DNA from 3 places in the Acetobacter sp. ESL1128 genome. Region 2 is predicted to be linked to each of the others. Evidence: predicted binding sites of a transcription regulator. Region 2 holds the regulator's gene; each other region holds the start of a gene.
What was found. The regulator LexA, encoded in region 2, represses DNA repair genes until DNA is damaged. The targets are predictions, from matches to a motif close to TGTTCTANNTANGTTC.

Region 1: a site for LexA is predicted at 2,055-2,070, ahead of radA (DNA repair protein RadA). Genes of this name have one in related genera too.
Region 3: a site for LexA is predicted at 1,967-1,982, ahead of dinB (DNA polymerase IV). Genes of this name have one in related genera too.

The regions. Positions count from the first base shown of each region.
Region 1 covers NZ_CP196369.1:2,021,195-2,024,473, reverse strand. Annotated here, with positions in the region: gene ACSYTG_RS09350 (hypothetical protein) at 72-215, opposite strand; gene ACSYTG_RS09345 (ABC transporter ATP-binding protein) at 304-1,092, opposite strand; gene ACSYTG_RS09340 (MlaE family ABC transporter permease) at 1,104-1,889, opposite strand; gene radA (DNA repair protein RadA) at 2,112-3,279, shown strand, end outside.
Region 2 covers NZ_CP196369.1:1,634,524-1,637,802, forward strand. Annotated here, with positions in the region: gene ACSYTG_RS07615 (molybdopterin molybdotransferase MoeA) at 1-1,102, shown strand, start outside; gene lexA (transcriptional repressor LexA) at 1,188-1,841, shown strand; gene bioD (dethiobiotin synthase) at 1,911-3,279, opposite strand, start outside.
Region 3 covers NZ_CP196369.1:2,408,654-2,411,932, reverse strand. Annotated here, with positions in the region: gene ACSYTG_RS11295 (transporter) at 1-341, opposite strand, end outside; gene dinB (DNA polymerase IV) at 863-1,942, opposite strand; gene ACSYTG_RS11285 (hypothetical protein) at 2,048-2,647, opposite strand; gene ACSYTG_RS11280 (quinone-dependent dihydroorotate dehydrogenase) at 2,812-3,279, shown strand, end outside.

The DNA of each region.
Region 1 (3,279 bases), 390 kb from region 2:
TATACCCGCCGGCACCCGGATAGCCCGCCCGGGGCACCCCGTGTTGTGCCCGGTGGGTTGCCTTGTGCGGGTTAGTTGTCGCTGCTGCTCAGGTGGTCGTGGTAGCCCAAGGGCTCCCACTGTGCGGGTTTGGTCAGTTGGTGCGGAGGGTGGTGGAACATTCCACAGGCGGAAAGTCCAAGCGCGCATGCCAGCAACAGAACCGCACGTTTCATTATGTGTCTTTCTCCACAAATGGATATGAGTGTCTCTATCTCATTCCCGCCTGCCATGGGCAAGGTAATTAGAAGGCCGTTAAAATCGTTATCGTCTTAATTCCATGGTAATCGGGCCTTGGCGGCGGCCGTGGGTAAACTGGTCCACGTAATCGTTGCCGCTATCCATGAGCGATGCCGCAGCCCCCTGCCAGACAAGTTTGCCCTTGTAGAGCATGGCGGCTTCATCCCCGATCCGCTGGGCGGAGGCCATGTCATGCGTAATGGCAATGGCGGTGGAGCCGAGCTTTTTAACGCAATCCACAATCAGCCCGTCAATGACAGCACCCATAATCGGGTCCAGCCCGGTTGTGGGTTCATCAAAAAACAGAATGTTGGGCTGGGCAGCAATGGCGCGCGCCAGCCCGACACGTTTTTGCATGCCGCCAGACAGCTCGGAAGGGAACAGGTCCCCCACGGAAGGGGCCAGCCCCACCTGCTCCAGAATGGCCCCGGCCTTGTCGCGTGCATTGGCACGGGTCAGCTTGTTGAGGGCGAGCAGGCCAAAGGTCACGTTTTCCCATACGGGCAGGCTGTCAAACAGCGCGCCGTTCTGGAACAGCATGCCAATTTCGCTACGGAGCTGGTCGCGCCGCTTGGCGGAGGCTGCAAGTACGTCCTCGCCATCAATTTCAATACTGCCCGAATCCGGGGTCATCAGGCCCAGAATGCAGCGGAGCAGAACGGACTTGCCAGAGCCTGACCCGCCAATAATGACAAACGACGTTCCCTGCGGCACATCGAGCGAAATGCCATCGAGCACCTTTTTATCCCCGAAGGATTTGTGCAGGTCCCGAATACGGATTTTGGGGGGAGCACTGGTCATGCTCTGGTCCATGGCTGCGGCACTCATTGTGAAAAGAACAGGTCTGTAATCAGGTAGTCAAAGGCCAGCAGTAGAATGGAGGCCACCACAACGGCCGATGTGGTGGCAGAGCCTACGCCCTCGGCCCCGCCCTTGCTGTTATAGCCATAATAGCAGCCCATGAGCGTGATCAGGAACCCGAACAGCCCGGCCTTAACCAGACCCACCGTTACGTCCATGACCTTAACCGAGTTAAGCGTTGCCGTAATATAAGCGGTGGGAGAAAACCCGAGCTTGACCACGGCAACCGTAAAGCCACCAGCCACCCCCAGTACGTCTGCCACCAGAACCAGCAGGGGCAGGGCGATCATGCCTGCCAGCAGGCGGGGGGCGACCAGATACTTCATGGGGTTGGTGGAGAGCGTGCTCAGCGCATCAATCTGGTCAGTCACGCGCATGGTACCAATCTGGGCGGCCATGGCGGCCCCCACACGGCCAGCCACCATAAGGCCAGCCAGCACGGGCCCAAGTTCGCGGGTTACGGCCAGCACCACAATCCCGGCTATGGCGCTCTGGGCGTGGTACTGTGCAAAACCCGTATAGGATTGCAGCGCAATAACCCCGCCCGAGAACAGGGCGGTCAGGGCCACAACCGGCAGGGAGAAAAACCCGGTTTCCAGAAATGTGCGTACAAACACACGCCCATAGAACGGTGGCCGCAGAATGTGGGACAACCCCGCCAGTGCAAAGAGCGCGAGAGCGCCCGCACTGCGGATAAGCGAGAGTGTGGCGCGGCCTGTGCGGGCCACAAGATCAAGCACCATATCCATGGGTTCGGGCTGTCTGTTCCTGTTGTGTGTGGTCTGGGTCTGCTGTGGTGTGAGCCGTAACCCGTTCGGGCCGGGTTCGTCAAAGCATGGTTTTGTTTTGTCGGCCCTGAAGGGAGGCCACGCACTGGTGTGGTGTGGGGCACTGCCTGTGCCGGGGCTTGAGTTTGTTCTTGTTTTATTCCATTTATAACGCTCCAGCAGGGCAGGAACAGGGGAGTCTTCGTGGCCAAAAAAACGTCCCGCCAGTATGTGTGCAAAGCGTGCGGCGCTGTTCATGCCAAGTGGGCAGGCCAGTGTGATGCCTGCCAGGAATGGAACACGCTGGAAGAAATGGCCGTGGAGCCTCTGGCGGCCTCCTCGGCATCCCCCCGCGCAGGCAAGGGGCGGCGCGTGCAACTGCACGGGCTGGGGGGCAAGGTTGAACTTCCCCCGCGCACGGGCACGGGTATTGCGGAGCTGGACCGGGTGCTGGGCGGCGGGCTGGTTCCGGCCTCTGTGGTGCTGGTCGGGGGGGACCCGGGTATTGGCAAATCCACCCTGCTGTTGCAGGCGGCCAGCCGTCTGGCGGGCAAGGGGGAGCGGGTTCTCTACATTTCGGGGGAAGAGGCGGTAGACCAGATCCGCCTGCGCGCCATCCGTCTGGGGGTTGCGGAATCCAGTCTGGACCTGGCGGCCTCCATTAACGTTGCGGATATTGTGGCAACGCTTGAGGCCGAGCCGGACGTTAAGGTGGTGGTGATCGATTCCATCCAGACCATGTGGCTGGAAACGGTGGATAGCGCGCCCGGAACAGTCTCGCAGGTGCGGGCCTGCGCGTTTGAGCTGATCAGGGCGGCCAAGCGCCGGGGCTTCAGCCTTATTCTGGTCGGGCATGTGACCAAGGAGGGCGCACTGGCTGGCCCGCGTGTGCTGGAGCACATGGTGGATGCGGTCATGTATTTTGAAGGCGACCGGGGGCACCAGTTCCGTATTCTGCGCGCTGCCAAAAACCGCTACGGCGCGACAGATGAGATTGGCGTATTCGCCATGACAGACCGTGGGCTGGAGGAGGTCAGCAATCCTTCTGCCCTGTTTTTGGCCGAGCGGCGGGGCAATATTGCCGGTTCCGCCGTGTTTGCCGGGCTGGAAGGGTCGCGCCCCGTGCTGCTGGAGGTGCAGGCGCTGCTCTCCCCCAAAGGGGGGGATGGCGCGCCCCGCCGGGCCGTGGTGGGGTGGGACAGCGGGCGTCTGGCCATGCTGCTGGCGGTGCTGGAAACACGTTGCGGGCTCAAGCTATCGGGCATGGATGTTTACCTTAATGTGGCCGGTGGGCTTCGGGTGGTTGAGCCTGCGGCCGATCTGGCTGTGGCAGCGGCTCTGGTTTCTGCCGCCAGTGGTGTACCCACAAGCC
Region 2 (3,279 bases):
TCTGGCCCAGGACGTGCATGCACGCAGGGCTAACCCACCGGTCTGTGTGTCTGCAATGGACGGATACGCCGTAAGAGCGGCAGATACCCGGCCTGGCGCTGTATTGCAGATTATCGACGAGGCCCCCGCAGGCAGACCGTCTGCCCGCACCGTGGCTGCGGGTGAGTGTATCCGGCTGTTTACGGGGAGCCAGATACCTGCCGGGGCGGATGCCATTATTATTCAGGAAAACACCCAGCGAGCAGGCCAGCAGATCACGCTAACGCAGGCTGCCACGGCAGGGCAGTTTATTCGCCGGCAGGGGCAGGACTTTGCCCAAGGTGCCGTGCTGTTGAGCGCAGGCAGCAGACTCGGCCCGCGGGATATAGGCCTGGCAGCCGCTGGCGGGCTGGTCTGGCTACCAGTGTTCCGCCGCCCCCGTGTGGGGATTCTGGCTACGGGGGACGAAATTCTCCTGCCCGGTGATACTGCCCCGCCTGATGGTATTTTCAATTCCGCATCCTTCATGCTGGCAGCCCTGCTGGGGCAGAACGGGGCAGACTCCATTGTGCTGCCCGTTGCGCGTGACAACGCCACATCGCTCTCCAACGCATTTGCTCATACCCGTGATCTGGACATGCTGATCACCATTGGCGGCGCCAGTGTAGGCGCTTACGATCTGGTGCGTCCGACGCTGGAAAAAGCCGGACTTGTCCAGGACTTCTGGAAAATTGCCATGCGTCCGGGCAAGCCGCTCATGTCTGGCACACTCCACGGCATGCCTGTGCTTGGCCTGCCCGGCAACCCCGTGGCAGCACTGGTTTGCAGTCTGGTATTTGTGCTGCCAGCCCTGCACAAGCTCATGGGCATTGCCGTGGCCGACACCATGCAAACACAGACCGCACTCCTAGGTGCAGATGTGCCCGAAAATGACCAACGGCAGGATTTTTTGCGCGCCACACTCCAGACCACGCAGGAAGGCCAGCTTGTTGCTACCCCGTTTGGGCCGCAGGATTCTGCACAGCTGAACATTCTGTCCAAAAGTCAGGCGCTGATTATACGCCCTCCCCACGACCCCGCCCAAAAAGCAGGCACAGCGTGCCAGATTATGCCCCTGCCCTGATTTTGATATTGACAAAAACAAGAACCTACATAGAACAAACCATAAGATTGATGTTCCATTACAAACAGACAGCTCGAGGTGCGACATGCTGACCCGAAAACAGCACAAGCTTCTTCTTTTTATTGATTCGCACCTCAAGCAGACCGGCTTTTCCCCCTCTTTTGACGAAATGCGTGAGGCCATGGGCCTGCGCTCCAAGTCCGGCATCCACCGCCTGATTTCGGGGCTGGAAGAACGCGGCTTTCTGCGCCGCCACCACCACCGCGCCCGCGCGCTGGAAGTCATCCAGCTCCCCGAAATGGAGGAGGAACTGCCAACCAACGTCATTCGTGGCAGTTTTACCCGACAAAAGCAGGACCCGGTTAAAATCCCGCTTTATGGCCGCATTGCCGCCGGGCTGCCGATTGAAGCACTGGCAGATACGTCCAACTCCCTCTCCATCCCCGCGGACATGCTGGGGTCAGGGGATTATTACGCGCTGGAAGTCGCCGGGGATTCCATGATCGAAGCCGGGATTCTGGATGGCGATCAGGTCATTATCAAAAAATCGGATCAGGCCGAAAACGGGCAGATTATCGTCGCCCTGATTGACGGGCAGGAAGTCACGCTCAAACGTCTGCGCCGTAAAGGCAACATGATCGCCCTTGAGCCCGCCAATGCCCGCTACGAAACCCGCATTGTTCCCGCTGAACGGCTGGTTATTCAGGGCCATCTGGCCGGTTTGATCCGCCATTACTAAACACCAAAGGCCACGCCTGATTAGGACGTGGCTTTTGTGCTTTTCCTGCCTGCAAATACTCACATGCCGTTAAGGCCTTGTGCAAACGGCCTCCCACGCCGGGAATGTGGCCGCCGCCTCTGCCACGGAAGCGGGAGAAAGTGCCGGCATATGCTCCACCTGCGCCAGAATACGGACCTTGCCCAGTTGCGCAATGGTGCGGCTATTAGCCGGATTAGGCGGGCCATTCAGCACAACCCCCGCCACTGCTACGCCCCGGCTACGTAATACCTGTAGGCTGAGCAGTGTATGGTTGAGTGTGCCCAACCCGCTGCGGGCCACCAGCACAACCGGCAGCCCCCATATTGCGGCCAAGTCCAGCATCATCAATTCATCCGTTGCGGGGACCATCACCCCACCAGCACCTTCCACCACCAGCAGCCTGCCATCCTCGACTTCCAGCAACGCAAGCTGGGCGCGGCTTACATGCGCGCCCTCCGCCTCGGCTGCAGCCTGAGGGGAAAGCGAAGCCTGAAACGCCCCAGCCGGTGGCAAACACTCAGCCCCCTGCGCAAGATGGGCAACGGTGGAGGTATCTCCTGCCTCATCCGCCAGACCACTTTGCAGGGGTTTCCAGTATATGGCCTGCCACCGCCGGACCAGACAGGCGGAAACAAGGGTTTTACCCACCCCCGTATCCGTGCCTGTAACAAATACCCCCGCAACCGGCGGCTTGCGAAAACAGCCATAGGCCAGTTGCCACGTTATGGCGGCCCCGGAGTGGTCCAGCCTACGCGCAACCCGCCGGAGCGCTGCCGCCCCCATTGGTTTACGCCCGGCCTGCGGAACAGAAGCCCCCGTTGCCTTGAGGTGCCTGACAAACTCCAGACCGGAGCCAAAAGCCTGCACACAGCTCTCGCTCTCCCACAGACCTGCGAACAGCCATGGCGTCCATGCCTGTATCTGCCCGGCCTGCGGGTAATGCGGTGTGGCGGGTTGCACACCTTCGCTCGCACAGGCGGCTTTCCACTCCGCGAATGTCCCGTCCAGCAGGGTAGAAACCGCCAGCACGCCACCCGGAGCCAAAAGCCCACCCAGCCGCTCCATGACCTGCTCAGGCTGCTCCAACCATTGCATGACCAGATTACCGCAGACCACATCAAACGGGCCTTCAACCGTGGGGTTGGCGGCGTCCATGAGTTTGAACTCTGTCCGCAGGATGGCGCGACGGCTGGCGCGTTCGAGCATTTGCGGGGCAAAATCGGTTGCGACAATCTGTGCTTCCGGCCAGTTCCGGGCCAACAGTTCAGTCAGCAGGCCGGTGCCACACCCTATTTCCAGAATACGGGTGGGTTTTCTGCCGTCCAGCGCACGGACAAGCCGTGCGGCAAGGCTGTGGGCGGCAAGGCGCTGCAGCGTTGCGGCACCATCATACCCTTCGGCTCGGTCAAAACTGCGG
Region 3 (3,279 bases), 770 kb from region 2:
AAACCGCTGCTGGTGTTGTCACCTTTTTTCCAGCGATACTCGATAACGGGGGTCAGCTGGATACTGATCGCATCCGTAATTGCGTATTTATACAGCGTAAAGTTACTAACGGCCTTTTGCCGTGGGTGCATGGGCTGGCTCACACCATTGCTGTTAAACTGCCCAACCGGCTGGCTGTAGGTCATGTACGGTTCCCACGCGATCATGCCTTTTTTGGTCATGGCCCCGGAGGGGGAGACAAGGGAGCCAGTGTACCACTGCGGTTTTGCCTCCTGCTCACTCTGGGTCTGTGTGGTGGTGGTGCTGTTTGCATCGGCTGCCCAAGTGGGCGTGGCGGCCATGGCAAGGGCTGGCACGCCAAGCGTGGCAGGTAAACGCCAGTGCATGGAGCCATACAGGCAGGTGCGGGCAAAAAGCCGCTTGGCCTGCTGTATCAGCAATGTGCTCATGGGGGCGTCTGCTGTGCCGTTCCTGCCCGGCAAGTCTGCGGGTGCTGGTCCTGTTTTGTGCCCATATGGGCGCTTGTGTGCGGGTTTGACTGCGCCAGTGGGTACGACGTTGGAAAACGGGGAGGGGGGCGCAGTCATTCAGCCAACCTTACAGAGACACTGTTTTGTAATGGAACTGTATCGGTTGCCCTGAATTATCGCGGGTGTAAAGATGCTTACGAGATCAAAATTAGTGTATCTGCTGGGTATCGGGTTTTGTTGTTTGCCCTGTAGTCTTTGCGTATCCGCAATTTTTGGCGGGTTTTCCTTGTGATGAAGGAATGTTGACTTTCAACATATTTTGAAATCAAAACATTTTCTGTGTTGTACTGGATGTGGTCAATCTGGCAGCGGATTATGCTGCACATGTTGCCTTATGGCAGCAGGGAAAGCTGGCGGTCTGCCGCGGGCTGCCCCGCTACACTCAGCCCGGCAAGCGATATGCCCAAAAGCCGGACGGGCTTGGCAAGGGGGAGCAGGGGCGCCAGCAGCCGGCTCCCGGCGTCTCGTAAGGCGGTTTCGTTCTGGATGGGATGGGGGAAGGACTGGCTGCGCGTCAGTTGTGTAAAATCCGAATGGCGGAGTTTGAGTGTGACCGTGCGCCCGCTGATCTCACGCTTTAGGCAGCCAGCCCAGACCAGTGTTACAAGTTTGTCCATGGCCTGTTCCAGCTCGGGGGCGGCATGCAGGTCCTGTAAAAAAGTTGTTTCTTTTCCAAGGGATTTTCTTGGTCTGTTGGGTTCAACCGGTCGGTTGTCCACGCCGCGGGCAATGCCGTGGTAAAACGTGGCAGCCTTGCCAAAATGGTGTTTGAGAATATCCAGTGCACAGGCGCGCAGGTCTGCCCCGGTATGAATGCCCAGACCGTTCATGCGTCGGGCCGTGGCCGGGCCGATGCTGTGGAAGGTGCCAACCGGCAGCGGTGCTACAAAAGCCTCCCCCATGCCCGGTGGAATAACAAACAGGCCGTTGGGTTTGCGGTAGTCCGATGCCAGTTTGGCCAGAAATTTGTTGTAGGAGACCCCGGCCGAGGCGGTTAGCCCGGTCTGTTCAAAAATGCTGGCCCTGATTTCCTCCGCAATGGCGGTGGCGGAGGCACGGCGGAGTAAGGGCTGGGTGATGTCCAGATAAGCCTCATCCAGCGAGAGCGGCTGAACAAGAGATGTATAGCGCGAAAAAATGGCGTGAATCTGGGCCGATACAGCCCTGTAGGCATCAAACCTTGGGGGAACAAAAACCAGTTCGGGGCATTTGCGCCGCGCAATAAGGGAGGGCATGGCAGAGCGCACGCCAAATTTGCGGGCTTCGTAGCTGGCGGCGGCCACAACGCCACGTTCCTGGCAATGGCCTACGGCAACCGGTCGCCCTTTAAGGGCCGGGTTGTCGCGTTGTTCGACCGACGCATAAAATGCATCCATGTCGATGTGGATAATGCGGCGTATGGGCGTAGGCATGGCCCGGCCACTATGGCATGAACCGCACCAAAATGGAACAGAAAGAGAACGTATCTTGCGGGCTCATTCCTGCGCAGTGCTCAAGCTGTGGTGTGCCCGGCAGGCTTAACCGGGGTTGTGTTGCGCAAAATTGCGGCGTGGTGGCGCATAACGCCACGAATGGGCGATGCTCATATCCAGATCATGCCACCGTGCGACCGAAAGGGCTGCGGTTGCAGGGTAGGCGGCACGGCTCATGCGCGGCATGGCTACGGGCTGCTGCAAAGGGCGCGCCGCATGGTGGGAGAGCCAGTAGCCCGCGCCCGCAAGGCATGCGCCCAGAGTGGTCAGGGCCGCCACCATGCGCTGGCGCAGGCGCGCAAAGGGGAGCAGGGGGCTCAACAGGGCCTGCATGTCCGTTTCCCGCTCATTCTGTGCGGCTTCGGTGGCGAGGAGCAGATTATATTCGGTTTCGGTTACGGCCAGTGTGCTGCCTGCGCAAATATCCAGTGCGGGCATTTCATGCGCGGCCATGTCGGTTAGCGCATCCTGAAAAGCTTGGGAGACAGCCATAAACTCCTGCCGGAAGCAGGGCAGGAACAGGCTGCCCGATGCACCCGGTGCTGCCCCGCAGGGGGGAGGGGCGCCAGCAAGGCGGCGGATGGTCCACAGGGTCAGCCGTTCACTTGCGGCAAGGTCGGTAAGGTACACAGGTGTATGCTGCATGGCGTGATCCGGAGGCAACGCCTCCCTCCCTAGCTATCGGTCATGGAGGATCATTAAATGAGAATCACTCTTAGTTGCAAGTAAAACTTTGGGCAATAATCGTGTGGTCGCGGGGCTGGTTTTTTCTCTTTCCTTAGGGGGCGGCTTGGGGCAGTACAAAGGGCATGTCAGTGCTAGCATCCCTCTCCCTGCCGCTTGTGCGCAAACTTGACCCCGAAAAAGCGCATGAGCTTGCCATAGATGCCCTTACGCTGGGCATTTCCGTCCCCTTCAAGCGCCCCGAGGATGACCCGGCTCTTGCCACGCGCGCGCTGGGTATGCGTTTTTCCAACCCCATTGGCATAGCCGCCGGGTTTGACAAGAACGCCCGCGTGCTGCGCCCGCTCGCCCGTTTGGGTTTCGGGTTTGTTGAGGCCGGGACCGTGACCCCCCGCCCGCAGCCGGGCAACCCCAAGCCGCGGCTGTTCCGGCTGGAGGAGGACCGGGCGGTTATCAACCGCATGGGGTTCAATAATCAGGGGATAGACCGCTTTGCCGTGCGCCTTGCCCGCCTGACCCGGCCGCTGCCATCTGGCAGGGCAGGGGGAGCCGGTGTGCCGGTGGGGGCCAATATTGGCATCAACAAAACCGGT